Regions from separate parts of the Arthrobacter sp. UYCu712 genome, predicted to be linked through region 4. Evidence: riboswitches for the same ligand, from Rfam matches in the RefSeq annotation. Region 4 holds a riboswitch; each other region holds the start of a gene.
The links. Region 4 has a riboswitch for S-adenosylmethionine ahead of ABIB51_RS14980 (bifunctional o-acetylhomoserine/o-acetylserine sulfhydrylase). Riboswitches for the same ligand answer to the same signal wherever they lie in the genome.

Region 1 (5,896 bases), on a different contig from region 4:
GTTCCCCCGCGGGCTCTGCCACGGGCGCGGTCGCGTCCGAGTGCGGCCAGCAGGGACAGGGCAGTGAACACGGTGCCGACAGGGGCGAGCGGCAGCGGCAGCCGGCGGAGCACGAGATCCCCGTCCCGGCGGCTGCCGGCCAGGTCCACGTGGACCGCCCCCGCGTGAAGCAGTCCGCACACCCGGCGGTCCCGCTGCCGCCAGAGTTCCCGGACGGTCGAGGCGGATCCCGCGACGATCCGGGCACACGGCGCAAAGCCGACGCGGTATCCGGCGCCGTGCACGCGCCAGGCCAGCTCCAGCTCCGCAGACGCAGTGTCCTCCCGGAACGGCCCGATTTCCGCCAGCACCTTGCGGGGGAACGCCACGATGGGGCCGGCGGCCGAGGGAAGGCCACCCAGCTCGGACAATGCCCGCCGCGTCATCCCGGCGGCGAAGCGCCCGGGGAAGGCCAGCGCCCTGGTCCGAACCGGGTCCGCGGGGGCAGACACCTCATCGCCGCAGACAGCGCCGGTACCCGGATCCTCGAATCCCTGCAGCATCCGGTCGATGGCGTCCCGGGAGAAGATCCCGCCCGCGCCGGCAACCATAACGACGTCGCCGGTGGCATGGCGGGCACCCAGGTTCAGGGCGGCGCCCTTTCCTGCGGCGGCTTGGCCCAGGACCTTGATCCGCGGGTCCGCAGCGGCAAGGCCCGCCGCGAGTTGGGCCGTGTTGTCCGTGGACCCGTCGTCGACGAGGATCACCTCATACCGGGCGTAGCCGGTGAGTTCGATGGACCGAAGGCAGTTCCCGATGGCGCCGGACTCATTGCGGACCGGGACGACAATGGAGACGCTGGGCCATTGATCCCACAGTGTCGGGACTCCGCGCCGGCGACGGCGGGCGGCACGGACCTCGAACCGCACGGCCAGGGGCAGCGCGATCAGCTGAACGAGGCCGAACAGCAGGCTCGGCGCGCCGAGGAGGAGCAGGAGGATCAGGGCGCCCGGGGCAGCGGGGTCAAACCAGGACACTGGCGTACGCCCCGGTTCCCTGCCGGAACGACGCCGGGTTGAAGGACGGCAGGTTGAAGGCGTCCAGGACGGCGTCGAGCAGTTCGGGCGCCACGTCGCTGAAGGCGCCGAAGCGGGCGTCCACGCCCAGCACCACCGGGGTTCCGTCGGCCCTGCGGCGGACATCCAGGTGAACGGGACCGATCAGGCCCAGTGAACGGACGGCGGCTGTCGCCACGTCGCCCACGTCCATGGCCTCACCGGCCAGGACCCGCCGGGTCACCGCCCCGCAGCCTTCGATCCGGGCCTTTTCCACCACAACGGCGAATGGGGATGCCGCATTGTGCGCCGGTGTCCCGTAGACCATCGGGGAATATTCCAATCCGGGAATATATTCCTGCACAATCTGCCCGTCAGGCAATTCACCCCAGTCGATGTCCTCGGTCCCGTCGATGACGATCACATCGCAGCCGCCGCGGTAGGACCGGGACTTGACCACCACCGGTCCGTCCAGCGCAGCCATCGCGGCACCGGCGTCGACGAAGTCCCCGGGAACGCCGAAGCGGGGGACCGGAATTCCGGCAGAGCGCAGGTGCCACGCCGTGAAGAGCCGGTCGTTGGCGAGAGCGACGGGGCCGGGATCGCCCACGATCACACGGACGTCCCGTCCGAACCCGGCACGTGCCGCGGAGACCTGCATCAGCTCATCGCTGCCGGCCGGAATCACCAGGTTAACGCCCTCCCGGGCGACGATCCGGCGCAGCACAGGCATCATCTCAGGATCAGCGGCCGGCGGCACCCTGACCCCGCTGACGCCCGATCCGTCCGGCAGTTCCCGGACATCGGCGCCCATGAACGGAACGCCCCGGGACCGCAGCTGGGCGGCGAGGGCGGTGCCGGCAGGGCTGCCGACACTGGTGATCAGGACGCGGGGTTTCACGGTTTCTCCGTTTCAGTTCCGAGGCGGCGGGCAGGCCTTGGCATTTCTGCCCGGCACCCTCAATCTGCGGCGGCTTGGCACTCCAGGACCTCCGGCGGAAGCCTGCCTCCAGTAAAGGCGAGCGACCTATCAGAAGACCCGAGTGGGCCCTACTCGAAACTGTCCGGGCGCGGATCCGGACGGGACAAGTAATACGTATGCCCGGGACCGGGACCGGAAGCCGGTTACGGAACATGACGGCGGCGCGGTGCGCGCGGGCGTCGCAGGTGTTACGTTTTTCGGGAGTAACGAGAACCGGCGCCAAGCCCTGACTGGCCGGTCGGCAACCCTCCCTTTCGCGGCGGGGTGCCTCAGGTGAATACTCGGCATATCGACCCATTCGAGCTGCAAGCGTGAAAGAAGGAGTCCCGTCGTGCCTGACGCATCCGCCCCCGCTGTCCCAAGCACAGCACCCGCGCCGTCCCCCGCCCGCCCGGGCGCGGCCATTGAGGAACGGCTGGCCTACCGCCTGTTCACCGGCCCCGACGACCGTTCCTTCTGCGAGCGGGTTTCGACGGCCCTGGCAGGGGGCTACGTCCTGCACGGGAGCCCCTCCGCCAGCTTCAACGGCAGCAGCGTCATCGTTGCCCAGGCCGTGGTGCTGCCGGCAGCGATCGCCAGCGCCGATGCCGCGGTCGCCGACGCGGTGGAAGGCCTGGAAATTGACGGCTTCGGCTTTGAAGAGACCATCGAGGGCAACGCATGAGCTACGCCGGAGACCTGAGCCCGCAGGAAGCCTGGGCCAAACTCGAGGCGGGCGCCATCCTGGTCGATGTCCGCACCGAGGGCGAATGGGCCCACATTGGCATCCCGGACACCGCATCCGCGGGCAACAAGCGGAATGATCCGCTGTTCATCCAGTGGAACCTGGCCGGCGGCATCCCCAACTCGCAGTTCGTTGAGCAACTCAAGCAGCAGGCACCGGAGGATACCGGCACCGAGCTGGTCTTCCTCTGCCGTTCGGGTGCCCGGTCCATCGCCGCCGCAATCGCCGCCACCGAGGCCGGCTACACGTCCTACAACGTCCTTGAGGGTTTCGAGGGCGAGCCGGACAAGTTCGGCGAACGGAGCGTTAACGGCTGGAAGAACCGTGGCCTGCCCACCAACCTCGGAAAGAACTAAGTGACTTTCAACCCCGACGCCGCCGGCTGGAGCCCGGAAACCCAGGCTGTCCGCGGCGGGCTGGACCGCACGGGCTTCCAGGAAACCACCGAGCCGATCTTCCTCAACTCCGGCTTCGTCTACGAATCCGCCGCCGCCGCCGAGCGTGCCTTCACCGGGGAGGACGAGCGCTTCGTCTATTCCCGCTACGGCAACCCCTCGGTGGCCACTTTCCAGGAACGCCTCCGCCTTCTTGAGGGCACCGAGGCGTGCTTTGCCACGGCGTCCGGCATGTCCGCGGTGTTCACCGCCCTCGGCGCCCTGTTGGCAGCCGGCGACCGGGTGGTCGCCGCCCGCTCGCTGTTCGGCTCCTGCTTCGTCATCCTCAACGAAATCCTGCCGCGCTGGGGCGTGGAAACCGTCTTCGTCGACGGGCCGGACCTGGAGCAATGGAGGGTGGCCTTGTCGGAGCCGACGACGGCGGTCTTCTTCGAGTCGCCGTCGAACCCGATGCAGGAGATTGTGGACATCGCCGCTGTCAGCGACCTGGCCCATGCCGCGGGCGCCACCGTTGTGGTCGACAACGTCTTCGCCACTCCCCTGCTGCAGCGGTGCGGGGACCTCGGCGCGGATGTTGTTGTGTACTCCGGCACGAAACACATCGACGGCCAGGGCCGAGTCCTCGGCGGCGCGATCCTGGGCACCAAGGAATTCATCGACGGCCCGGTCAAGCAGCTCATGCGCCACACCGGACCGGCGCTCTCCGCCTTCAATGCGTGGGTGCTGACCAAGGGCCTCGAGACCATGGCGCTGCGCGTGAACCATTCATCGGCGTCGGCCCTGCGGCTGGCCGGGTGGCTCGAGGGGCAGCCCGCGGTGAACTGGGTGAAGTACCCGCTGCTGAAATCGCATCCGCAATACGAGCTGGCGGCCAGGCAGATGAAGGCCGGCGGCACGGTGCTCACGCTCGAGCTTTCCCCCTCCCCCGGGCGCTCCGCCAAGGAGGCCGCATTCGCGCTGCTGGACGCGCTGCGGATCATCGACATCTCCAACAACCTGGGCGATGCGAAGTCCCTCATCACCCACCCGGCCACGACGACCCACCGCGCCATGGGGCCGGACGGACGCGCGGCGATCGGGCTCAGTGACGGCGTGGTGCGGCTCTCCGTGGGCCTGGAGGACCTCGACGACCTCATCCGCGACCTCGGCCAGGCGCTCAAGCAGGTCTAGGGCTTCGTCCGGCCGCGAGATTACAGTTAACGGCAGTGTTGCCGCGGCAAAGTCATATGGTCGTTGCAACGCTCTGAAAGATGGAGCGTTTGATGGGCAAGGTGTTTTCCTTGAATGCCCGCGCTGAGTTCTTTGATTTGGTGTGTGGCGGAATGTCGAACTGTCATCTCGCGGCGCCATACCCCGGGTTTCCCGTTCAGGCCTCGCGCACGCGGCCCAGGGTCGGCGCCTCGTCCCCGGGATCCCCGGCGTCCGCGTCCGCCCCGCGCAGGGTCTCGTGGACTGCCCGGTCCACGACCGCAATGAGTCCGCCCTGCCGGTGCGGCCTGCGCTGCAGCTGCGACCCCGTCCCCTCCGCCAGGACCCTTGTGATGCCCTCGCGGGCCAGCTCAAGCTCCCCCTGCTCCGCCAGGACCGGGGCCAGGTAATCCACGAAAGCGTGGACAACGTCCGCTGCCGGCGCCGGCGTGAAGGTCCCGAAGTCCAGCAGCTGGCCGCGCAACCCGCAATTGCTGGCCTGCCAGGCGGCCATCCGCAGCAGCAGCGTGGGCACCGGGGCGGGCTCGACGCCGTCGTACCATTCCCGGCAGGCGGATTCGACGAGGGCCCGCACCAGCACGGCGATCAGCGCCGCGTCCTCGGCCCGCAGGCAGACGTCGGCGACCCGGACCTCCACTGTGGGATGGTGCCGGCACAACCGGGCGTCGAAATAGATCATCCCCTCGTCCATCAGCACGCCGCTTTCCACCAGCCGGGTCACCACCCGCCGGTACACGGGCAGGCTGCCGAAGATCATGGTGGGGCCCGAGCCCGGCCACCGGTTCCACGCCTGCGTGCGGTAGCTTTCAAACCCGGTTTCCGCGCCGTTCCAGTACGGGGAATTGGCGCTGAGGGCAATCAGCACGGCCAGCTTGTCCCGGATCCGGTCCATCGCCGCCACCCCCTCCTCCGGCGACTCCACAAAGGTGTGGACGTGGAAGCCGCAGGTCAGCTGGTTGCGGACGGTGAGCCCGAAGCGTTCCTGCATGGTCACGTAACGCTGCGTCGGCGTCGTGTGGGTCGCGGAACCCCGGGGCGAAGTGGCCAGGGCCGCGACGCGGCCGCCGTGCGCCCGGGCGGCGCGGTCTGCACGGACCCGGCTCTGCCTGACCTGCTGGAGCAGCCGGGGGTAATCCAGGCACGGCAGGGTCTGGGTTTCAATCTGTTCCAGCTTGAGCTCGAAGCTGAACCCGGCGTCCTCGTGGACTGGAGCCTGCGCCGCGACCACCCGGCCGGCGTCCTGCGTTGGCGGCACCAGGCCGGGCAACATGACGTCGGCCAGGGCAAGCGGCATCCCCGTTTCCGGGTCCACTATCAGCAGTTCTTCCTCCACGCCGAAGGTGCGCATGATTCTATTGTGCGTCAGGATCCGCTGAAACGCGCGGGGTCAGCCGGCCGGAGGAATCGAAGGGTCCTGTGGATCCAGTGGATTCAGTCTTGGAAGTACTCGATCTTCGCGCCGATGGTGTTGAGCCGTTCGGCAAGGTCCTCGTAGCCACGCTCGATCACATAGATGTTGCGCAGTTCCGAGACTCCCCGCGCTGCGAGCATG
Region 2 (5,896 bases), on a different contig from region 4:
AGCACCACCTGGCTCAGGACGAGGCCCCAGGTGGGGTCGAAGCCCACGGACAGGAGCACGACGGCGGGAATCAGCGTGATGACGCGGCGCGTCATCAACGGGATCCGGATCTTGAGCAGGCCCTGCATGATGGTTCCGCCGGCGTAGCAGCCCACCGAGGTGGAGGCGAGTCCGGAAGCGAGCAGGCCGACGGCGAAAATGACGCCGATGACCGGCCCGAGGTTGGCCGTGATGGCGGCGTGCGCGCCCTCGATGGTGTCCGTCCCCTCTTCTCCGCCCAGCGTCGACGCCGCCAGCAGCAGCATGCCGATGTTCACGATGCCGGCGATGGCGAGGGCCGCCACAACGTCCCACCGGGTGGCCTTGACGAGGCGGGCCATGGCCGGCGCCGGAACATGCACGTGCGGATTCGGCCGGTGCCGGTCCCGGGAGAGCGCGGAATGGACGTAGATGGCGTGCGGCATCACGGTGGCGCCCAGCATGCTGGCAGCCAGCAGGACCGTGTCCGGACCCTGGAAGCCCGGCACCAGCCCGGCAAGGACGCCGCCGGGGCTGGGCGGGTTGATGAAGAGGCCGGCCAGGAATCCGATGGCGATGATGCCCAGCAGGAAGATGATCACGAATTCGAAGGGCCGCTGCCGGTTTCTGGCCTGGACCGCCAGCAGCCCCATCGACACGCCGCCGACGATCAGTGCGCCGAGGGGCAGGGGCAGCCCGAAGAGCAGGTACAGGGCGATCGCCCCGCCCACGACTTCCGCGAGGTCGGTGGCCGCGGCCACGATTTCGGCCTGGACCCAGAAGGCGCGCCGCCAGAACGGCTTGAGCCGCTCGCCAAGAATCTCCGGCAGGCTTTTGCCGGTCACGATGCCCAGCTTCGCGGACTGGTACTGGACCAGCACGGCCATGACGTTGGCGGCGACGAGGACCCAGACCAGGAGGTAGCCGTACTGTGCCCCGGCCGTGAGGTTGGCGGCGACATTTCCCGGGTCGACGTAGGCAATGGAGGCCACGAAGGCGGGGCCCAGCAGTCCGAGGAGTGCCCTGCGCGCACCAGGCTTCCGCCGGGCCGGTGCTCCCGGCGGCGGGGGCTGGTGCCCGGTTACTTCCAGCACTGCGGCTCCCAAGGTTCGGGGCGTCAACGTTGACGCGGCGGTTGGTACCGGAGGATGGTGCGGACCGGTCCCAAAGTTTCGAGTGCCTGCAGCTCAATGTTAGGCATACCGAAACAATAAGCCCCGGCGGGCGTCGACTGCAATGCGGCCGGGATGAGGCCGGGAGCCGCCTGCGTCAGGTCCGGACGGCCCGCCAGGTCTGGGTCAGGTAGGGGAACGCAAGGACGTCGCCGGGGCCGTGGCCGAGGTGGTCGTTCAGGTACCAGGCGAGGTTGGCCAGCACCTTGGCCCGGGTCGCCTCGCCGGCGGCCAGGTAGTAGCTGCGGGATTTTGCCAGGTCGATGATGTCCACGGTGCGCATGGCATCATCCCAGCGGGTCAGGTGGCTTTCGAGGCCCGTGAACTCCGGTCCCAGCGGCGGTTTGAAGTGCGGCTTGTGGACATCGCCGGCGTGCATGATCCGGGAGAGCCGGTGCACCCACGGGACGGAGGTGTCCATCTGGTTCCAGATCAGCCCCAGCACGCCGCCGGGGCGGAGGATCCTGGCGATCTCGGTGCTGGCACGGAGCGGATCGCACCAGTGCCAGGCCTGGGCGACCGTGACGAGGTCGAAGGCCTCCGGAGCCAGCCCGGTGTCTTCGGCGGTGCCCTCGACGGCGGCCACTCCGGGCAGTGCCTGCCGCAGCTGTGCCAGCATGTCGGAGGAAGGGTCGACGGCGACGGTGTGCAGCCCGCGTTCGACCAGCAGGGCCGTGAATTTTCCCGTTCCGGCGCCGATGTCCGCCGCGTCCCGCGCGCCGGCGGGGATCAGCCAGTCGGCCGATTCGCCGGGGTATCCCGGGCGGACCCGCTCGTAGTGGGCTCCACCGTCCTGGAAGCTCTGCCCGAGCTCCTGCCGGCGTTCGTGGTGAAGTTTGGGGCCGCCGCGTGCCACGTGCGATCTCCTTCGGGCAGGTCTGATGGGTACCTTCCGAATTTACCGCACGCGACCGCTGCGCACGCGCCAGTGGTTCGGGCGCCTACTCCACCACGGTGCACGGCGCGGCGCCGGCGGTGCCGGGGGTGTTCGGCGCCCAGTGCGGGTAGCTGCGGGTGTCGTTGGACGGCACCCAGCGGCCGGCATCCACCACGTAGTCCCAGCCGAGGCCGGCCTGCCGCAGTTCCTGGATCCCGGCGAGCAGCCGCTGCGCGTCTTCGAGCCGTGAGCCGAGACCGAAGCTGGCCCGCAGCGAACCGGACGGGAGGCCGAGCCGCTTGAGCAGCGGATGGGCGCAGAACCGGCCGTCGCGCAGGCCGATGCCGTGTTCGGCGGAAAGATACGCGGCCACCAGGCCGGCGTCGTAGCCTTCCACGGAGAAATTGACGACGCCGATCGTGCCGGCGCCCTGCCCGTGGTCTTCGGGGTCCGTGTCCGAGAAGATCTGGTGCACGGTCACGCCGTCGATCCGGCGGAGTCCCTCAACCAGGAAGGACCGGATGGCGTCCTCGTGGGCGTGCCACCGCGTCCGGTCAAGGGCCGCTATCACCTGGGTGGCCCGGGCCAGCGTGGCGGCACCCAGGACATTGGGGGAGCCGCCCTCGTGCCGGGCCGGACCGGTGGTCCAGCTGACCGTGTCGAGCCTGGCGTCGCTGACCGCTCCGCCGCCGGCGAGGTGCGGGGTTCCGGCGTCGAGCCAGTCCGGGCGGCCCACCAGCACGCCGGACCCGAACGGTGCGTAGAGCTTGTGGCCCGAGAAAGCGAGGTAGTCGATGCCGTCCGCGGCCACGTTGATGCGCCGGTGCGGGGCAAGCTGCGCGGCGTCGACGACGATCCGGGCGCCGTATTCGTGGGCGAGGGCGGCGAGGGCGCGGACCGGCAGGATCTCGCCCGTGACGTTCGAGGCGCCGGTGACGGCCAGGAGGCTGACGCCGCCGAGCGCGAGCTGTTCGCGGAGCTTCCCGAGGGTCTCCGCCAGGGTGGGAGCGGCGACGACGCTGCGGTGCGGTACGGACTGCCACGGCAGCAGGTTGGCGTGGTGCTCGATGTCGAGGTAGAGGACCTCGCCGGTGTGGCGGCCGTCCGCGACGGGCAGGCAGCCGGCCAGCAGGTTCAGCGAATCGGTGGTGTTGCGGGTGAAGATCACCGAGTCGTCCGGGCGTCCGCCGACAAACTCGCGCACAATGTCGCGGGCGTTTTCGTAGACGGAGGTGCTGATCTGGGAGGCGTACCCGGCGCCGCGGTGGACGCTCGCGTAGAACGGCAGGATCTCGTTCAGGTAGGCCGACACCACGGACAGGGCGGGCGCGGACGCTCCGTAGTCCAGGTTCGCGTAGCGGACGTGTCCGCCCTGGATCAGCGGGGCCTGGATCTCCGCGCCGGTGACGGCGGCGAACGGCCGGCCGGCGACGGCGAAACGGTCGGGCAGCGCCGTCGCGGACGGGGAGTGGGTGGCGGGAATGGTGGCAGTCGTCATGGGACCTCGCTTGAAAAAGGACCCCACGCACCGGGGATCCGCGCTTGCCGGGTCCAGTCAGGACCGGCCAGGTCGTCACCCGGGGCACCCCACCGCGAATGGAGGGTTGCCGGCCAGCAAACCGGGGTTTAGCGCTGGCACTCGTGACCTGCTTCGAGCCTAGGACATCCCTGCTGCCGCGGAAAAGGCGGGGGCCAATATGAAGCGTAATGTTACGCGCCGCCGGGAAAGGCCGGATTGGGCGAAGAAAAGACGCCGGCGGCCCCGAATCTGGGGGCCGCCGGCGTCATTAATTCGTGCGAAGGCTGCTTAGAGCAGGTCGTCCAGTCCCGGGTTGAGGCGCTTGAGGACCTCGGAGTGCAGGATCGAGTTGGTGGCGAGGGCGTTGCCGCCGAAGGGCCCGTCCTCGCCTTCGAGGGACGTGAAACGGCCGCCGGCTTCGGTGACGATCGGGACCAGGGCCGCCATGTCGTAGAGGTTCAGTTCGGGTTCGCAGGCGATGTCGACGGCGCCCTCCGCCACGAGGCAGTAGGACCAGAAGTCGCCGTAGGCGCGGGTCCGCCAGACCTCCTCCGTCAGGCCGAGGAACTCGTCAAGGTTTCCGCGTTCCTTCCAGCCGCCCAGGCTCGAGTAGGACAGCGAGGCGTCCGAAAGCTGGGACACGTTGGAGACCCGCAGCCGGGTCGCGGCGGCGAGCGAGCGTCCCATGTAGGCGCCGGCGCCCTTGGCCGCCCACCAGCGCTTGCCCAGGGCCGGGGCGCTGACGACGCCGACGACGGGCTCTCCCTCGTCGACGAGGGCGATCAGGGTGGCCCAGACGGGGACGCCGCGGACGAAGTTCTTGGTCCCGTCGATCGGGTCGATGATCCAGCGCCGCGACCCGTGGCCGGAGCTGCCGAATTCCTCGCCGAGGACGGCGTCGCGTGGGCGGGAGCGGGACAGCTGGCCGCGGATCGCTTCCTCGGCGGACTTGTCGGCGTCGGTGACCGGCGTCAGGTCAGGCTTCGTTTCGATCCGAAGATCGAGCGCCTTGAAGCGGCTCATGGTCTGGGAATCGACGGAATCTGCCAGTACATGGGCAAGGCGCAGGTCATCGTTGTAGCTCGAAGCGGGTTGACTCATGGTTCCAAACTACCGCCAAAGCGGGCCGCCCGCCGGGAGGCCACGGCCCCGGGACACCGCGGGGCGGCCCCGGCGTGCACCGCGCCGGGCCTACGAAACGGTGCCGAGTTCCTTGACGTCCTGCGCTTCCATCCGCGGGTCCGTGCCGAGGAGGCGGCGCAGCGACGTGAGCCGGGCCGGGCCGGACGGTCCCGCGTGGCCTGCCGCGACCCAGGCATCGACGCCGCAGTTGACGGCGCTCGTGTCGTGCTTGCAGCCCCGTTCGCAGTTGTCCGTGCCGGGTTCCAGGTCCGGGAAGGAACGCAGGATCCGGTCCGGATCCACGTGGGCCAGGCCGAAGGACCGGATGCCCGGGGTGTCGATGATCCAGCTGCCGGCGGGCGCATCGTTGACCTTGAGCGCCAGTGCCGAGGACGAGGTGTGCCGGCCGCGGCCGGTGACCGCGTTGACGCCGCCGGTGGCGCGCTCGGCGCCGGTGAGGGCGTTGACCATGGTGGACTTGCCGACGCCGGAGTGGCCGAGCATGACCGTGACCTTGCCGTCGAGGTAGTCGCGCAGCTGTGACACCGCGTCCTTGTCCAGCCGGGCGGACAGCCCGTCGTCCGAGCGGGCGTCGATGCCGGAGGCGGCCGAGTCCGCCGTTTTGCTGATGATGACCGGGAAATCCAGGTGCTGGTAGTTGGAGAGCAGCTCGGCGGGATCCTTGACGTCGGCTTTCGTGACGAGGAGCAGGGGAGCGATGCCGGCGTCGTAGGCGGCCACGAGGGCGCGGTCGATGAACCCGGTCCGCGGCTCCGGGTTGGCGGCAGCCACCACGATCACGAGCTGGTCCGCGTTCGCGACGACGGCGCGCTCGATCGGATCGGTGTCGTCGGCGCTGCGCCGCAGGAGTGTGTTGCGGTCCTGGATCTTCACGAGCCGGGCAAGGGTGTCCGGTTCGCCGGTGACGTCGCCGACGAGCGAGACGAAGTCGCCGGCCACCACGGGGTTGCGGCGCAGTTCCCGGGCGCGGGCGGCGATGATCTTGCGTTCCTCCCCGGTGCCCTCGCCTACTACGGCGGTGTAGCGTCCGCGGTCGACGGTGATGATCCGGCCGGTGACGGCGTCGTCATAGCTGGGACGGTCCTTGGTGCGCGGCCGTGTGCCCTTTTTGTTGGGCCGGATCCGGACATCCGATTCGTCCCAGGAGTCAGTGCTGCGGGCCACGGG
Region 3 (5,896 bases), on a different contig from region 4:
GGCGTCGTGCCACCACACGTCGCGGCCTTCGGTCATGGGCGCGGTCTCGAGCTCGTCCGCCGGAGTGGTCCTGTTGACCACCAGGACGTGTTCGATGAAGTTGTCTCCGGACACGGCTGCGTCCGCGTTGTCCTTGACCGGCACGGCGGTGCCGCGGCGGAACTGGCCGTCGGTGGTGACGAGCAGCTTCGCGCCGGTGTCCTCGACCCGGAACTTGAGTGCCTCGGCGGAGAAACCGCCGAAGACCAGCGAGTGGATGGCGCCGATGCGGGCAACAGCCAGCGTGATGATGACGGTTTCGGGGATGACCGGGAGGTAGATGACCACGCGGTCGCCCTTGGTGATGCCGAGGGCCAGCAGGGCATTGGCGGCCTTGGACACCTCGCGCTGGAGTTCGGCGTACGTGATGGAGCGGCGGTCGCCGGGTTCACCTTCGAAGTGGAGGGCCACTTTCTCGCCCCGGCCGGCGTCGACATGGCGGTCCACGCAGTTGTGGGCCACGTTGAGCTTGCCGCCTTCGAACCACGTGATGTCCGGGCCGGTGCCGGCTTCAAGGTCGGCCGGCACGCGCCGGTGCGCGGTGTGCCAGGGCTTGCCGCCGTACGAATGGCCCGTGGGCACCTCCGCCCAGTCCAGGCGGAGGGCCTGTTCTTCCCAGAACGCAACTGTGTCTGTGCCTGGGTCTGCGCCTGCGGCTGGGTCTGCGCCCGCGCCCGCGCCTGCGCCTGCGGCCGCGGGGGTGGTGCTGCGGTGACGCGCCGGTCCGCCGGTGGGGACGCCGTGCACTGCGCCGTCCGTGGGCTCTGTCAGGGACCATCCCGAAGAGCCGCGAGAGGAGCCGGGCGCGTCACGCAGCCCTGCTTCGTTCGCCGTCGCGTCCGAAGTGGTTTGTGGGGATGCCTCGGACGGAGTCCGGGCAAAGGTGGGCAGGGCGGAAGAATTCTCAGGGGTCATTGTGGCACTCCATCGGTCCTGGCAGTAGCACCCTGGTTCCTCCAGTTCCCTCGAATTCATCGAAAGAGAGAGGAACAGTTCCGTGGGAATGGTCGTCTCACGTCACCGGGGGTTGCTGCGGCTTCATCGATCCAGGTCTCTCGGCCGCTCGGGATGGTCAGTACCAACTAGACCCGAGATGCACGAATCCGCAAAATCCGGGTCTTCCGCGCTGTAATATTCGTTCATTGCGGCACCGGATGCCGATGTTTCATTCATTTGTTCGGAGATTATGCCGAAACTCCGCAGGAGTAGGCTTGATGCATGACTCATGTAAACGATCCGGCAGTCATTGACCGGCTCATGCGAACCAAGGGCCTGTGGGCGATCGTCGGACTCACCACCAACGAGTGGCGCTCGGCCTACGACGTCTCCCTCTTCGTCCGGGACCGCCTGGGCATGCAGATTGTCCCGGTCAACCTGCCCGGGGACGACGTCCACGGCGAGAAGGGGTACCGCTCGCTGGCCGAGATCCCCGCGGAGAAGCACCCGATCGACGTCGTGGACTGCTTCGTCAACTCGCACAGGGTGGGGGCCGTCATCGACCAGGCCATAGCGGTCGGCGCGAAAGCCGTCTGGCTGCAGCTGGGCGTCTTCGACGATGCCGCAGTGGAGCGCGCCAAGGCGGCCGGACTGGACGTTGTCGTGAACGCGTGCCCCGCCCGCGAAGGCTGGCGCGTGGACAGCTAGCAGCAGTCGAGAAGCTACAGGATCAGGAAAGCCGGTTACAAAATGTGACCGGCTTTTTCCGTATCCGCTGCCCAGCCGTGTCAGATGGAGTCGTAACCATCCCGAGCGGCTGAGAGATCTGGCTCCGTGACGCCGCAGCAACCCCCTCTTTGAGGACGGTGCTACCGCCAGGACCGATGGAGAACCGATGTGTTCTTAGGCTCGGGGCTTCGCTAAGCGCAGCCCGGAGCCGGGGCTCAGGGCCTTCCTCGGGCGATCCCGGAGGAAACCATGAACACGCAGACAGCGGTCGCGGCGCGGCCCCGAGCAGGTGATGACCTGTGATCGACATCCAGAACGTCAGTACGACATTCGATTCGTCCGGCGGCCGATTCACGGCCGTGGATGATGTCAGCCTGCATATCAGGCGGGGCACCATCCAGGGCATCATCGGGTTCTCCGGGGCCGGGAAGTCCACCCTGCTGCGGAACATCAACCTCCTCGAGCGCCCGACGTCGGGACGCGTCCTGGTGGACGGCGTCGACCTCGTGACCCTGTCCGACGCCGAGCTCCGGACCAAGCGGCACGACATCGGGATGGTTTTCCAGCACTTCAATCTGCTCAACAACCTCACGGCCCAGGAAAATGTGGAGTTGTCGCTGAAGTTCGCCGGCGTGGGCAAGGCAGAACGCCGCCGGCGGGCAGCCGAAACCCTGGAAATCGTGGACCTCGCCGACAAGGCCACAACGTATCCGGCCAAGCTCTCAGGCGGCCAGAAACAGCGTGTGGCGATCGCCCGCGCCCTCGCCACCGGGCCCAAGGTGCTGCTCTGCGACGAGCCGACGTCCGCCGTCGACCCCCGGACGACAGCATCCGTCCTGCAGTACCTGGCCGACGTCAACGCCGAATTCGGCATCACCATCGTGGTGGTCACCCACGAGATGAACGTCATCAAGGCCATTGCCGACAACGTTGCGGTCATGGAAGAGGGCCGGGTGGTGGAGCAGTTCGATCTCACCGAACTCCAGCGCCACGGCTTCCACCCGGCGACGTCGATCGGCCGTTACCTGATCTCCGATGAGATCCAGCTGGACCGCTCCGGGAAGGGCGCCCACACCACAGCCACTTCGGAGGGCCTGATCAATGTTTGACCGCATCCTGGAAGTCCTGCCCGAAATCGGCGTCGCCATGGGGCAGACCCTCACCATGCTGCTGGTGGCCATCCCGCTGGCGGTGCTCCTCGGCACGCCCCTGGGTGTGCTGCTCTACACGATCGGTCCCAACGGGCTGAAGCACAAACCGAAGCTGCACCGCGTCCTGGACGGGTTGGTCAACCTGGTCCGCTCGTTCCCGTTCCTGATCCTGCTGATCGCGATCATTCCGGTGACCAGGTTCATTGTCGGCACCACCATCGGCACGGCCGCCGTCATTGTCCCGCTGGCCCTCAACGCCATCCCGTACTTTGCCCGCTTTGTGGAACAGAACCTCAGCCAACTGGGCGGCGGCGTGGTCGAGGCGGCACGGTCCATGGGAGCCAGCCGGTCCCAGATCGTCCGGGATGTCCTGATCGTGGAGGCGAAGCCCGGACTCGTCAGCTCCATCACGATTATGACCGTCAGCTTCATCTCCTACTCGGCGATGGCCGGCCTGGTGGGCGGCGGCGGAATCGGCGACTTTGCCATCCGGTACGGCTACTACCGCTACGAGACGCCGCTCATGATCACGGCCATTGTCCTGATGATCCTGCTGGTCACCATCGTCCAGCTGGGCGGCTCCCGCCTCGCCCGACGCCTGGACAAGCGGCTCTGACCGCCCGCAGCACCCCGGCCCATCACACCTCCCACAGCGGAAAGCACCCCCATGACTTCAACAGCCAGTACCCGCTTCAACGGACCCCGCCCCCGCCTTCTCATCAGCGCCTTCGTGATGAACACGTCCAGCCACATCATGGGCGGCCAGTGGCGGCGCCCGGAAGCGCAGCAGCACCGGTTCAACGAACTCCAGCTCTGGATCGACCTGGCCCGCCAGCTCGAAGACGCCAAGTTTGATGCGATCTTCTTCGCCGACGTCGTCGGTCTCTACGGCGACTACGACGGCGGGTGGGCATCGCTGCTGAAAAAGGGCCTGCAGGTGCCGTCCAACGATCCCCTCATCCTGCTGTCCGCGCTCGCCACCGGAACGCGGGACATCGGACTGGCCGCGACGTCGTCGGTGATTCAAAGCCACCCCTTCCAGTTTGCCCGGCAGATGTCCACCCTGGACCACATCAGCAACGGACGGGTGGCCTGGAACATCGTCACCAGCGTGCTGGAAAACGCGCACCGGAACTTCAACGCCACCGAGCTCACCAAGCACGACGAACGCTACGACTGGGCGGACGAATACGTCGAGGCCGCCTATAAGTTGTGGGAAGGCTCGTGGGAGGACGACGCGCTGCTCCGGGACAAGGAGACCGGAGTCCACGCCGACCCGGAGAAAGTCAGCAAGATCTACCATCGCGGGCCCCGGTATTCGATCGACGGTCCGCACCTCGCGGCGCCTTCGCCGCAGCGCACCCCGGTGCTCTTCCAGGCCGGGAGCTCCGGCCGCGGCCAGCAGTTCTGCGCCGCCAACGCCGAGGCCACCTTCACCCTGGCGCCGAACACCGAGGTTGCCGCGAAGTACACGGCGGCCGTCCGTGAACAGGCCACCGCCGCCGGCCGCCACCCGGACGACGTGAAGTTCCTCCAGGGCATGCACTTCGTGGTCGGCGGCACCGAAGCCGAAGCGGAACGCAAGGCCGGGGAGTTGGAGGACAGCCTGGACATCGAGGCCCTGCTGGCCCACGTGGGCGGCGGATTCGGCGTCGACCTCGGCGGCCTGCCGCTGGACACCCCGCTCGGTGACCTTGAGACGGAAGGCAGCCAGGGCCACCTCACCGCCATCCGCGCCTCCGTCCGCGGGGGCAACCCCACCCTCCGCGACATTGCGCTGTACCGCAGCCGGGCCAACCGCGTGGTGGGAACCCCCGCGCAGATTGCCGACCGCCTCGAGGAGTGGCAGGACGCCGGGATCGACGGCATCAACATCATCAACCAGACCATCCCCGGCTCGTACACCGACTTCATCGAGGGTGTGCTGCCGGAACTGCGGAGCCGCGGGCTGGCCCAGGACAGCTACGCGCCGGGAACCCTGCGGGAGAAGCTCTTCGGGGCCGGGCCGCGGCTCAACGGCCGCCATCCCGCCGCGGCCTTCCGGGGGGCCTTCAAGGAATTCTCCGCGGCTGCCGAAAACCAGCCCGCCACCGTCACCGCCTAGCGCGGACCACCACAAAGGACCAAGAACATGCAGCGTAGAAATTTCCTCAAGTACGCCCTCGCGGGCGCCGGCGCAGCCGCCGTTTCGGCACTGACAGGCTGCGGCCTCGTCAATCCCGGGGGTGCCGGCGCCAGCGGCGGAAAGACGATCAAGATCATCGTCACGGAGTCGGCCCCGTACCAGGAACCCACCAAGCTCGCCCAGAAGCTGCTCGAGGCCAAGGGATGGACCCTGGAGCCGACGTACGTCACGGACATCATCCAGCCCAACCTGGCAGTGGCCAACGGCGAATTCGACGCCAACTTCTTCCAGCACAACGCCTACCTGAAGCAGTTCAACCAGGACAAGGGCCTGGACAACGTGGGACTCTTCTACGTTTACAGCGCGCCGGGCGGCATCTGGTCCGACAAGTACAAGACCCTGGACGAGCTTCCGGACGGCGCGAAGATCGGCATCCCCGTGGACCCGGCCAACAACGGCCGTGCCCTGTTCATGCTCCGGGACGCGGGCCTGCTGGAGCTTTCCGAAGCAACAGTGATCCACACGTCGCAGAAGAACATCACCGCAAACCCGAAGAAGCTGCAGTTCGTGGAGGTGGACCAGCAATCCCTTGCCAAGACCCTTCCCGACGTCGACGCCGGCTTCCTGATCGCCCGGATGGCCGCCGATGCCGGGCACACCAAGGAGGACGCGCTGGCCTTCGAAGCGGATGCGGACCAGGTTCCGTTCCGGATCGTGGTTGCGGGCCGGAAGGACTTTGCCGGCTCGGAGAAGGCCAAAGCCCTCAAAGCGGCGTTCCAGTCCCCGGAGGTCAAAGCCTGGTTCGCCGGCTACCAGAAGGGCATCCTGCCCACCCCCTGGGACCAGGATCCCGTTGCCGACGTCACGAAGCTCTAGCTGGCTATAGGTCATGTCAAGTCCGTGTCCGGGGCACGGC
Region 4 (5,896 bases):
AGGAGCGCGCCGGCCATGTAGACGGGCTTGCGGCCGTAGGCATCCGAGAGCTTTCCGACCATGGGCACTGCGCAGAAGTGGATGAAGTGCGCCACCAGCAGCAGGAGCAGGATGCGCGAGGTGTCCGTCTGGACCACGATCTTCAGGTAGGTGATGGAGAACGTGACCACCAGGTAGTAGAGGATGTTTTCCGCGAAGCGCAGGCCCATGGCGGTGAAGACGCCACGCGGGTAGCGGCGGAAGACTTCGGCGACGCCGTAGCCCTTGTTCTCGACGGTGACTTCCTTGCGGGCCTCGAGGAAGATCGGGGCGTCCTGGACCTTGGTGCGGATGTAGTAACCGACGATCACGATCACGGCGGAGAGCCAGAAGGCCACACGCCAGCCCCAGCTGAGGAATTCGGCCGGGGAGAGCAGCGAGGAGAGGGTGAACAGCACGCCGGTGGCGAGCAGGTTGCCCATCGGGACTGCGGACTGCGGCCAGCTGGCCCAGAAACCGCGGGACTTGCTCGGGCTGTGCTCGGCCACGAGGAGGACGGCGCCGCCCCATTCGCCGCCGACGGCGAAGCCCTGGACGAAGCGGAGGAAGACCAGCAGGGCCGGTGCCCAGTAGCCGATCTGCTGGAAGGTCGGGAGGCAGCCCATCGCGAAGGTCGCGACGCCCACCAGGATGATGCTGAGCTGGAGGAGCTGCTTGCGGCCGAACTTGTCGCCGAAGTGGCCAAAGACGATGCCGCCGATCGGGCGGGCGATAAAGCCGACAGCGTAGGTCACGAAGGCGGCAATGATACCATCGAGCTCCGTGCCGGAGTTCGGGAAGAACAGCTTGCCGAAGACCAGGGTGGCGGCGGAGGCGTAGAGGAAGAACTCATACCATTCCACGACGGTGCCGGCCATGGAGGCCGTCACCACCTTCTTCAGTCCGGACGACTTGACTTCGGGCTCTTCCGGGCGCCTCGCGGCTGCGTTGTGCGTACTCATTTCGACTCCTCTGGTGTCTCCGTCGACACCCTATGGACCATTGGGCGGAGGGCGGCTGTGATTTGTGACACGCGCCGTCATTCTCAATGAGTATGGTCCCTCCCGGCCGCAGCCTCAACGGCCATTAGTGCAGAGCGCATCTGCAAATATGCACAAGGGGCGGCCGTTTCGGCTGCAGCGATGACGGTTTAAAGGCTGGGCCTAGCCGAAGAAGTTTTCCCGGAGCTGACTGCTGAGCTGGCCGATCTCGGTCAGGAAGCCGTCGTGCCCGATCGGCGCCTCGATCAGGTGCACTTCCACGTCGCCGGGCAAGGCTTCGGCGAGGGCCCGGGACTGGGCCGGAAAGTACAGCCGGTCCGAGTCCACGGCCGCGACGAGGAAGTCGGCAGTGGCCGGGGCCAGGGCCTCCCCGAGGGCCCCGCGGCCGCGGCTGACGTCGTGGCTCATAAGGGCCTCGGTGATCGCGATGTAGCTGTTCGCGTCGAAGCGCCGGACCAGCTTGTTGCCTTGATGGTCCAGGTAGCTCTCCACCTGGTAGCGTCCGCGGCCTGCCAGCGAGGCTGCGCCCAGCGGAGCCTCGGAGTCCTGCGCATTCCGGCCGAAGCGCACGTCCAGTTCGGCGGCGGAGCGGTAGGTGATGTGGGCGATGCGGCGCGCGAGGGCGAGGCCCGCTTCAGGTTCCGGGCCGCCGTAGTAGTCCCCGCCGTTGAAGCTCGGGTCCTGCCGGATGGCGAGTGTCTGCGCCTGGGCGAAGGCGATCTGTTCGGCGGTGCTGCTGGCGCCGATGGAAATCACGGCGCAGCGCCGGACTCGTTCCGGGAAGGACACGGCCCATTCCAGGGCGCGGGCACCGCCGAGGGATCCGCCCAGTACGGCATACCAGCTGCGGATGCCAAGGGCGTCGGCCAGCCGTGCCTCGGCTGCTGTGGTGTCCCGCAAGGTGACCAGCGGGAAACGGGAGCCCCACGGTGCCCCGTCCGGAGCCGGCGTCGAGGGTCCGGTGGAGCCGTAGCAGCCGCCGAGGATGTTGATGGAGACAACGAAGTATTTGTCCGTGTCCACCGGGGCGCCGGGGCCGGCCAGTTGCTCCCACCAGCCGGGCTCCTCGCTGGCACCGCGGGTGACGTGGGTGTCGCCGGTGAGCGCATGTTCGATCAGGACCGCATTGGAACGGTCCGCGTTGAGCGTCCCCCACGTCTCATAGCCGAGCGTGGCAGCGGGCAGCCGGGCTCCGGACTCGAGGTCGAGGTCACCGATCCGGAGGTGCCGGACGGTTCCGTCGGGAACGGTCCGGCCGGAGGCGGTGTCGGGTTCCGCGGCGGCGGGGCCGGCGGCCGGCGTTTCGGCGGTTTTACTTCCGGGTACACCCGTGCGGGTGGCGGCAATCGTCATCTGAGGACCTAACTTCGCGCTTGCCCGCCGTCGGCAGACCGGCAGGCCAGGTCTTCACCCGGGGCACCCCGCCGCAAAAGGAGGGTTGCCGGCCAGCAAGCCGGGGCTGTCACTGGCACTCATGACCTGCCTTGAGTTTACGAAAGGAGGCGCCGTTGTGGCGAAAATTGTGACGGCTGTGTGACTCCGGGCGTGGCCGCCGGTGTGCCCCTGCACACGGCAGGGGCACCGGAAACCGGCGGATTCAGGCGCCCTTGGCCGCCCGGAAGCCTGCCTCGAGGTCGGCGATGATGTCGTCAATGTGCTCCAGGCCCACCGACAGCCGCACGAGTCCCGGGTTGACGCCGGCCACCGTCTGCTGTTCCGGGGAGAGCTGGCTGTGGGTGGTCGACGCCGGGTGGATGACCAGCGAGCGCACGTCGCCGATGTTGGCCACGTGCGAGTGCAGTTCAAGGGCGTCCACGAAGCGCTTGCCGGCCTCCGCTCCCCCGGCGAGGTTGAAGGCCACGACGGCGCCCGTGCCCTTGGGCCCGTACTTGCGGCCGCGCTCGTACCAGGGGCTGGACGGCAGCCCGGCGTAGGCCACCGATTCGACGTCGGCCCGGGCTTCGAGCCATTCGGCCACCCGGGTGGCGTTGGATACATGGCGCTCGACCCGCAGGCTCAGGGTCTCGATGCCCTGGGCGATGAGGAAGGCGTTGAACGGGGACACCGCGGAGCCGAGGTCGCGCAGGAGCTGGACGCGGGCCTTGAGGATGTAGGAAAGGTTCGCGCCGAGGGCGCCGTCCGCGCCGAGGTCCCGGGCGTAGACGAGCCCGTTGTAGGTGGGGTCCGGGGTGTTGAAGCCGGGGAACCGTGCCGGGTCCTTGCCGAAGTCGAAGTTGCCGGAGTCGACAATCACACCGGCGATCGCGGCGCCGTGCCCGCCAAGGTACTTGGTGGCGGAGTGGACCACGATGTCCGCGCCCCACTCGATCGGCCGGATCAGGTACGGGGTGGAGAGTGTGTTGTCGACGATCAGGGGCACACCGGCCTCGTGCGCCACTCGGGAGATGCCCTCGATGTCGAGGACGTCCTGGCGGGGGTTGGAGACCACTTCGCCGAAGAACAGTTTGGTGTTGGGCCGGACGGCGTCGCGCCACTGCTCCAGGTTGTCCGGGTCCTCCACGAACGTCACGGAGATGCCGAACTTCTTCAGCGTGTGGGCCAGCAGGTTGTAGGTGCCGCCGTACAGGCTGGGGCTGGCCACCACGTGGTCGCCGGCCTCGGCGATGTTGAGGACCGCAAAGGTCTCGGCGGCCTGGCCGGAACTGAGCAGCAGGGCCCCGAGTCCGCCTTCCAGGCTCGCCACCCGCTGCTCCACCGCGTCCTGGGTGGGGTTGCCGATCCGGGTGTAGATCGGTGCGAGTTCGGCGAGCGCAAAGCGGTTGGCGGCGCTTTCGGCGCTCGGGAAGACGAACGACGTCGTCTGGTAGATGGGAAGGGCACGCGCGCCGGTGGCGCTGTCCGGCTCCTGGCCGGCGTGGATCTGGCGGGTTTCAAAGGACCAGGCGTTGGACATCGGAATGCTCCTCAAGGACCGGGCACAGGCCGCCGGGCCGCTGGGCTCGGACGGGACAGGCGCCGCGCTTGCCCTCCGGCGGGCGCCGGACGGCCAGGTCTTCACCCGGGGCACCCCACCGCGATACGAGGGTTGCCGGCCAGCAAGCCGGGGCTGTGTGCTGGCACTCATGACCTGGCTTCAGTGTAGGAACGCCGTCCGGGCCTTGGATAGCTTTGTGACGAACATGAAGCCCGCGCTGCGGGATTCCGGCCGGGAGCCCGGATCGCGGTCCCCGCCATGGCGTCACGGCCACCATTAAATGACATCCCATCTCGGTTAGGTTTACCTAAGCTGAGAGCTCCATCACAAAGTGCCAAGATGATGGCATGCGCATGGATCACGTCTCTTACGCCTGTGAACGAGATGGCTTGGCAGCCACCACCGAACGTATTGCAACTGCCCTCGGCGTCGATGCCGTTAAGGGCGGAGTGCATCCCCGTTTCGGGACCCGCAACATGATCATCCCCCTCGCGGGACACAAATACCTCGAAGTCGTCGAGGTCCTGAACCACCCGGCCTCGGACAAGGCTCCGTTCGGCCAGGCCGTACGCGCCCGCTCCGAAGCGGGCGGCGGCTGGATGGGCTGGTGCGTCGAGGTGGACGACCTGGCACCGTTCGAGGAGCGGCTGGGCCGCGCCGCCGTCAACGGCAACCGGAAGTTCCCGGACGGCCGCGAGCTTGTCTGGAAGCAGATCGGCATCCTGGGGCTCATCGCCGATCCCCAGGTTCCGTACATGCTCAAGTGGGAGGGCGATCCGGAACTTCACCCGTCCAACGCCTACCCGAGCGACGTCAAGATGACGGCGCTGACCATCGCCGGCTCGGCGGACCGCGTCACGGAGTGGCTGGGCGAACCGGTGGAGAAGCCGCTGGAAGATGTCGCCGTCAATTGGCTTGCCCCGCACGGCACGCCCGGCATCCTGTCCGTCACCTTCGAGACGACTTCCGGAGCCGTCATCATCTAAGGTCCTACACCGCCCTAACACTTCGGCCGCCATCAGCGGGTGCCAATGACGTCACCCACCGATGGCGGCCGAATTCTATTAAAGGGCCGGTCCGCTGAGGGACCGGTCCGCTGTGGCCGGTCCGCGCTCAGCCCAGGCCGATGGCCTTGCCGAACAGGCTGAAGCCGACGAACGCCACGATGTCCAGCAGTGCGTGGGCAATGACCAGCGGCATCACCCTGCGGGTCCGGGTGTAGACCAGCGCGAACACCACACCCATGACCGCATTGCCGATGAACGGCCCGAAGCCCTGGTACAGGTGGTAGCTGCCGCGCAGCATGGAGCTGGCAAAGATTGCCAGGGGCACGCTCCAGCCGAGCTTGCCGAGCCGGTCCAGCAGGTAGCCCACCACGATCACTTCCTCCACGATCCCGTGCCGGATAGCGGAGAGGATCAGCACAGGCACCGTCCACCAGTACGAGTCCAGCGCACTCGGGATGATCGCCGTCGTGATCCCCAGCGCCCGGCCGGCGGCGTAGAGGCCCAGCGAGGGAATCCCGATGAGCGCCGCCAGGCCCAGGCCCTGCAGCAGGTCCTTGCCGGGCCGGGCGAAATTGAAGCCGATCTTGCCGAACGCCGTGTCGCCGTGCGCGCCCGCGGGACGGTGTTCGGTGAGGAAATAGATCACCAGCGCCACCGGTACCAGGGCGAAGAAGATGTCCAGCAGCTGGTAGGTGAGGTCGAAGTACTCGCGGCTGCTTTGCGATTGGTTCAGGGTGGACGTGCCCTCGGCCAGCGGTGCCCTGGTCATCTTGTCCAGGAGCTGCACCACGGAGTACACGGCCGACTGCCCGAGGGACAGACCCAGGACAATCCACATTTCTATCCGCAGCCGGCGGCGGGAAGGAACCAACATGCTCCTATCTTGCCCGCAGTTGCTGGCAGTTGCCTGCTCCGGCCCCCGACGGGGCTCCGAA

Region 1: linked by a shared signal. The riboswitch ahead of ABIB51_RS14315 (DUF1737 domain-containing protein) and the one ahead of ABIB51_RS14980 (bifunctional o-acetylhomoserine/o-acetylserine sulfhydrylase) in region 4 are both predicted to bind S-adenosylmethionine.
Region 2: linked by a shared signal. The riboswitch ahead of ABIB51_RS08690 (aminotransferase class V-fold PLP-dependent enzyme) and the one ahead of ABIB51_RS14980 (bifunctional o-acetylhomoserine/o-acetylserine sulfhydrylase) in region 4 are both predicted to bind S-adenosylmethionine.
Region 3: linked by a shared signal. The riboswitch ahead of ABIB51_RS02000 (methionine ABC transporter ATP-binding protein) and the one ahead of ABIB51_RS14980 (bifunctional o-acetylhomoserine/o-acetylserine sulfhydrylase) in region 4 are both predicted to bind S-adenosylmethionine.

What each region holds. Positions count from the first base shown of each region.
Region 1 is NZ_JBEPOZ010000014.1:34,812-40,707, forward strand. It holds gene ABIB51_RS14305 (glycosyltransferase family 2 protein) at 1-1,016, opposite strand, end outside; gene ABIB51_RS14310 (ATP-grasp domain-containing protein) at 1,003-1,935, opposite strand; SAM riboswitch class IV at 2,219-2,334, shown strand; gene ABIB51_RS14315 (DUF1737 domain-containing protein) at 2,348-2,680, shown strand; gene ABIB51_RS14320 (rhodanese-like domain-containing protein) at 2,677-3,096, shown strand; gene ABIB51_RS14325 (O-succinylhomoserine sulfhydrylase) at 3,097-4,305, shown strand; gene ABIB51_RS14330 (glutamate--cysteine ligase) at 4,502-5,692, opposite strand; gene ABIB51_RS14335 (UDP-N-acetylglucosamine 1-carboxyvinyltransferase) at 5,776-5,896, opposite strand, start outside.
Region 2 is NZ_JBEPOZ010000006.1:188,629-194,524, reverse strand. It holds gene ABIB51_RS08700 (Nramp family divalent metal transporter) at 1-1,112, opposite strand, end outside; gene ABIB51_RS08695 (class I SAM-dependent methyltransferase) at 1,288-2,046, opposite strand; gene ABIB51_RS08690 (aminotransferase class V-fold PLP-dependent enzyme) at 2,132-3,565, opposite strand; SAM riboswitch class IV at 3,601-3,714, opposite strand; gene hisN (histidinol-phosphatase) at 3,875-4,687, opposite strand; gene rsgA (ribosome small subunit-dependent GTPase A) at 4,778-5,893, opposite strand; gene aroA (3-phosphoshikimate 1-carboxyvinyltransferase) at 5,877-5,896, opposite strand, start outside.
Region 3 is NZ_JBEPOZ010000002.1:6,321-12,216, reverse strand. It holds gene acs (acetate--CoA ligase) at 1-954, opposite strand, end outside; gene ABIB51_RS02005 (CoA-binding protein) at 1,258-1,683, shown strand; SAM riboswitch class I at 1,777-1,866, shown strand; gene ABIB51_RS02000 (methionine ABC transporter ATP-binding protein) at 2,004-2,813, shown strand; gene ABIB51_RS01995 (methionine ABC transporter permease) at 2,806-3,471, shown strand; gene ABIB51_RS01990 (LLM class flavin-dependent oxidoreductase) at 3,523-4,959, shown strand; gene ABIB51_RS01985 (MetQ/NlpA family ABC transporter substrate-binding protein) at 4,987-5,856, shown strand.
Region 4 is NZ_JBEPOZ010000015.1:77,763-83,658, reverse strand. It holds gene ABIB51_RS14990 (MFS transporter) at 1-980, opposite strand, end outside; gene metX (homoserine O-acetyltransferase MetX) at 1,182-2,372, opposite strand; SAM riboswitch class IV at 2,384-2,499, opposite strand; gene ABIB51_RS14980 (bifunctional o-acetylhomoserine/o-acetylserine sulfhydrylase) at 2,617-3,933, opposite strand; SAM riboswitch class IV at 3,993-4,108, opposite strand; gene ABIB51_RS14975 (VOC family protein) at 4,302-4,940, shown strand; gene ABIB51_RS14970 (CPBP family intramembrane glutamic endopeptidase) at 5,068-5,835, opposite strand.